DNA from 2 places in the Streptomyces sp. NPDC006430 genome. Region 1 is predicted to be linked to the other one. Evidence: riboswitches for the same ligand, from Rfam matches in the RefSeq annotation. Region 1 holds a riboswitch; the other holds the start of a gene.
What was found. A riboswitch is a leader RNA that binds a small molecule or an ion and turns the genes downstream of it on or off. The one in region 1 is predicted to bind cobalamin.
Positions count from the first base shown of each region.

Region 2: it holds a riboswitch for cobalamin, as region 1 does, so the genes downstream of both, ABZZ20_RS14930 (energy-coupling factor ABC transporter permease) here and ABZZ20_RS27415 (cobalamin biosynthesis protein) in region 1, are expected to answer to the same signal.

Region 1 covers NZ_JBEXQA010000024.1:86,347-88,539, reverse strand. The annotation lists gene ABZZ20_RS27425 (inorganic phosphate transporter) at 1-768, shown strand, start outside; gene ABZZ20_RS27420 (hypothetical protein) at 797-1,018, shown strand; cobalamin riboswitch at 1,121-1,272, shown strand; gene ABZZ20_RS27415 (cobalamin biosynthesis protein) at 1,311-2,193, shown strand, end outside.
Region 2 covers NZ_JBEXQA010000008.1:134,107-136,299, reverse strand. The annotation lists gene ABZZ20_RS14940 (NPCBM/NEW2 domain-containing protein) at 1-45, shown strand, start outside; gene ABZZ20_RS14935 (flavodoxin family protein) at 172-885, opposite strand; cobalamin riboswitch at 1,017-1,271, shown strand; gene ABZZ20_RS14930 (energy-coupling factor ABC transporter permease) at 1,300-1,992, shown strand; gene ABZZ20_RS14925 (energy-coupling factor ABC transporter substrate-binding protein) at 1,992-2,193, shown strand, end outside.

The DNA.
Region 1 (2,193 bases):
GCCTCGGCCGGTCTCGTCTCCCTCGCGCACGGCACCAACGACGCGCAGAAGACGATGGGCATCATCACGCTGGCGCTCGTCGCCGGCGGTGCACTGGAGTCGGGTGCCAACCCGCCGGTCTGGGTCATCGTCTCCGCCGGCATGGCCATCGCGCTGGGTACCTCCCTGGGCGGCTGGCGCATCATCCGCACCATGGGCAGCGGCCTGACCGACCTGCAGCCGCAGCAGGGCTTCGCCGCCCAGACCGCGGCCGCCAACGTCATCCTGGCCTCCTCCAGCCTCGGCTTCTCCCTCTCCACGACCCACGCGTGCTCCGGCGCCGTCATGGGTGCGGGTCTGGGCCGCAAGGGCGGTGTGGTCCGCTGGTCCACCGCCACCCGCATGTTCATCGCCTGGGGCCTGACCCTGCCGGCCGCCGCCGTGGTCGCCTCCGGCGCCGAGCTGGTCATGCGCACCGGTGACATCGGCATCGCCGCCGTCGCGGTCTTCCTGATCGGCTCCTGCGTCGCCATCTGGGTCATCTCGCGCCGCCAGGTCGTCGGCCACCACAATGTCAACGACGTGGAGCCGACCGCCGCCGAGGAGCCGGGTGTCGTCACCACGGCCATGGCCGCCGTCGCCGTCCCGCCGACCGTGGCCGCCGAGGCCACTGCCGCCGGTACCGCCTCCACCGCCGCCGCGGCCTCCGCCGTGACGGACGAGGAGCTGAAGGCCACCATCCCGGCGGCCGCACCGACGACCCCCGCGGCTCCGGCCGCCGCGGTCTGACCCCGAGAACGACAGAGGAATCCGCAGCATGAAGATCGACTGGGCAGCACTCGGCTCCGTCTTCGGAGTCAGCCTCTCCGCCACCGTCGCGCTCGTGGCCCTGTTCACCCTGGGCCTGGTGGGCCTCTCCAAGCACGAGGCCGCCACCGAGCAGGGCGGCACCGCCACCCTGGCCCGCAGCGGCGCGTACGCCTGCTTCGCGGTCGTCGCAGCGGCCGTGACATACGGGATCTACCTGATCGTCAGCTGAGCTATCCACGCACGGCGCACGAAAGCTCCCTCCGGGTTTCCCGGAGGGAGCTTTCCCGTGTGCTGTGACCTGCCTCGCCGCAGGTCAACGGCGAGTTGACGGGCGTTCGCGGTGCGTGGTGGACTGCCCGAGCCAATACGGCGGCATGGAGAGGAAGTCCGGTGCGAATCCGGCGCGGTCCCGCCACTGTCACCGGGGAGCACGCGAGACGTGCGTCCCGGGAGCCAGGAACTCCCACCGCCGGACACGTCGAACCAGGGCGCGGACCCTGAGTGAGGACATACCTGCCACCATGCGTGCCGATCGCGTCTTCGCGTACGGCGCCACGGCGGGCCTGATCGGCGACCGGATCTTCGGTGATCCGCGCCGAGGGCACCCCGTGGCCGCCTTCGGACGAGCCGCCGCCGCCGTCGAACGCGCCCTGTGGCGCGACGACCGCGCCCGGGGCATCGTCCACACCCTCATATGCGCCGGAGGCGCTGCCGCCGTCGGTGTGCTGGGCGCGCGCGCCGTGCGCTCCCGGCCCGCGGGCGCCCGTATCGCCCTGACCGCGGCGGCCACCTGGGCCGTCGTCGGAGGGACCTCGCTGGGCCGGGAGGCCCGCGCCATCGGCGGCGCGCTCGCTGCCGGGGACGCCGAGGTGGCCCGGGAGCGGCTGCCACACCTGTGCGGGCGCGACCCGCAGTCCCTGGACGAGCAGCAGATGGCCCGCGCCGTCGTGGAGTCGGTCGCCGAGAACACCTCCGACGCCGTGGTCGGTGCCCTGGTGTGGGGCGCCGCCGCCGGCGTCCCCGGGCTGCTGGCCTTCCGCGCCGTGAACACCCTCGACGCGATGGTCGGCCACAAGTCTCCGCGCCACCTGCGCTACGGCTGGGCCTCGGCCCGGCTCGACGACCTCGCGGGCTGGCCGGGCGCCCGGCTGACCGCCCTGGCCGCAGTGGTGGCCGGCCCCGACCGGCGCGGAGCCGTACGGGCCTGGCGCGCGGATGCCGCCCGGCACCCCAGCCCGAATGCCGGGCCGGTGGAGGCGGCGTTCGCCGGTGCCCTCGGCGTACGGCTGGGGGGCACCCTCGCGTACGGGGGGCGGGTCGAGCACCGGGCCGTCCTGAACGGCGGGACGGGACGGCCCGTGGAGGTCGCGGACATCGAACGGGCGGTGCGGCTGTCACGACAGG
Region 2 (2,193 bases), on a different contig from region 1:
AACAGCGACCACGCCGACTGGGCGGGACCCGTTCTGACCTGCTGACACCCGACCACTCACCAGCACGGCGCGGTGCCGGACCCCCCGTCCGGCACCGCATTTCGTTGACGCCATCGGCGGCCCGAGCAGGATCCCCACCGGCCGGGCCTTCCACGCCGACCGGTCGTTTGCTCAGCGGTGCTCGGGGTTCGGGAAGTCGAAGCGGCAGCCGGCATCCCACTGCGAGCGCTGGTTGCCGTGCGCCGGAATGCCTCCCGAGCGTTTGAGCAGGGCGGCCAGGTGCATGAGGTTCCAGGACATGAAGGTCGTGTTCCGGTTGGTGAAGTCGTTCTCGGGACCGCCCGATCCGGGGTCGAGGTACGAGGGCCCGGGCCCGGCCTCGCCGATCCAGCCCGCGTCGGCCTGTGGCGGGATCGCGTAGCCGAGGTGCTGGAGGCTGTAGAGGACGTTCATGGCGCAGTGCTTCACGCCGTCCTCGTTGCCGGTGATCAGGGCGCCGCCGACCCGCCCGTAATAGGCGTACTGGCCGTGCTCGTTCAGGATCGAGGAGCAGGCGTAGAGCCGCTCGATGACCTGCTTCATGATGGAGCTGTTGTCGCCGAGCCAGATCGGTCCGCACAGCACGAGGATGTCGGCGTCCATGATCTGGCTGTACAGGACGGGCCACTGGTCGGTTTCCCAGCCGTGCTCGGTCATGTCCGGCCACACACCGGTGGCGATGTCGTGGTCGACGGCGCGGATCAGCGAGGTCCGGGTGCCGGCCGCCTCCATGACGGCGCGACTCCTGTCGATCAGGCCCTCGGTGTTGCTCGTCTCGGGCGAGCGTTTGAGGGTGCAGTTGACGTAGACGGCGCTCAGGTCTGAGTAGTCGTATGCGGAGGCCACGGCGCCAGCCTGTGCCCCACAGGTCGCGCCCGCCACCGGGACGCATCCGTCCGGGGGCCGGGCCGGGCCGAAGGGGTCGTCCCGGGTGGCCGGAACATCACGAAGCGGAATGCGAATCCCATATCGGGGGATGGGGTCGGGTTGTTACCGGTCCGCACGTCCGACTAGGGTCAGCGGGCCTTGGTGTTCGGGAAACCGGTGGGAAACCGGTGCGGCCCTCGCCACTGTGAACGGGAAGACTGACTCCACTCTCCCCCTGCCTCCGCCAGGGGGACCCCAGCGGGAAGCCACTGGGCGGCGCGGGAAGATCCGCATCGCCTGGGAAGGCGGAGTCAGGGCACCAGCACCCGTGAGCCAGGAGACCGGCCGGGGCGCGTTGTCCATCCACGAGGTGCTGGAGAGGTCTCCCCACTCATGCATATAGCCGAGGGGTTTCTGCCCCCCTTGCACGCGGCCGCCTGGGGCGCCGCGTCCGCTCCCTTCGTCGTCCACGGTGTCCGCGCCCTCACCCGCGAGGTGAAGGCCAATCCGGAGAGCACACTGCTACTCGGAGCGTCCGGAGCGTTCACGTTCGTCCTGTCCGCACTGAAGATTCCCTCGGTGACGGGCAGTTGCTCGCACCCCACCGGAACGGGGCTCGGCGCGATCCTGTTCCGGCCACCGATCATGGCGGTCCTCGGCACGATCACGCTGCTCTTCCAGGCACTGCTGCTGGCACACGGCGGACTGACCACCCTCGGCGCGAACGTCTTCTCGATGGCGATCGCCGGTCCTTGGGCGGGCTACGGGGTCTACCTGTTGCTGCGGCGCTTCGACGTCCCCCTGATGGTGACCGTGTTCTTCGGCGCCTTCTTCGCCGACCTGATCACCTACTGCGTGACCTCAGTGCAGCTGGCGCTGGCCTTCCCCGACCCGGGGAGCGGGTTCCTGGGTGCGCTCGCGAAGTTCGGCGGGATCTTCGCGGTCACGCAGCTCCCGCTCGCCGTGAGCGAGGGTCTGCTGACGGTGCTCGTGATGCGGCTGCTGATGCAGTCGAGCAAGTCGGACCTGGTCCGGCTGGGCGTGGCGAAGCTGAGCGGACGCAGCGGACAGAAGGCGGCGATCTGATGGGCACGAGCCGGAACGCGAAGATCAACGGCCTGTTGCTGTTCCTGGTGGCAGCGCTGGCCGTGCTGCCGCTCGCGCTGGGGCTGGGCGAGGGCGAGGAGGAGCCGTTCACCGGCGCGGACGCGCAGGCGGAGGCCGCCATCACGGAGCTCAAGCCCGACTACGAGCCGTGGTTCTCCCCTCTGTACGAGCCCCCGTCCG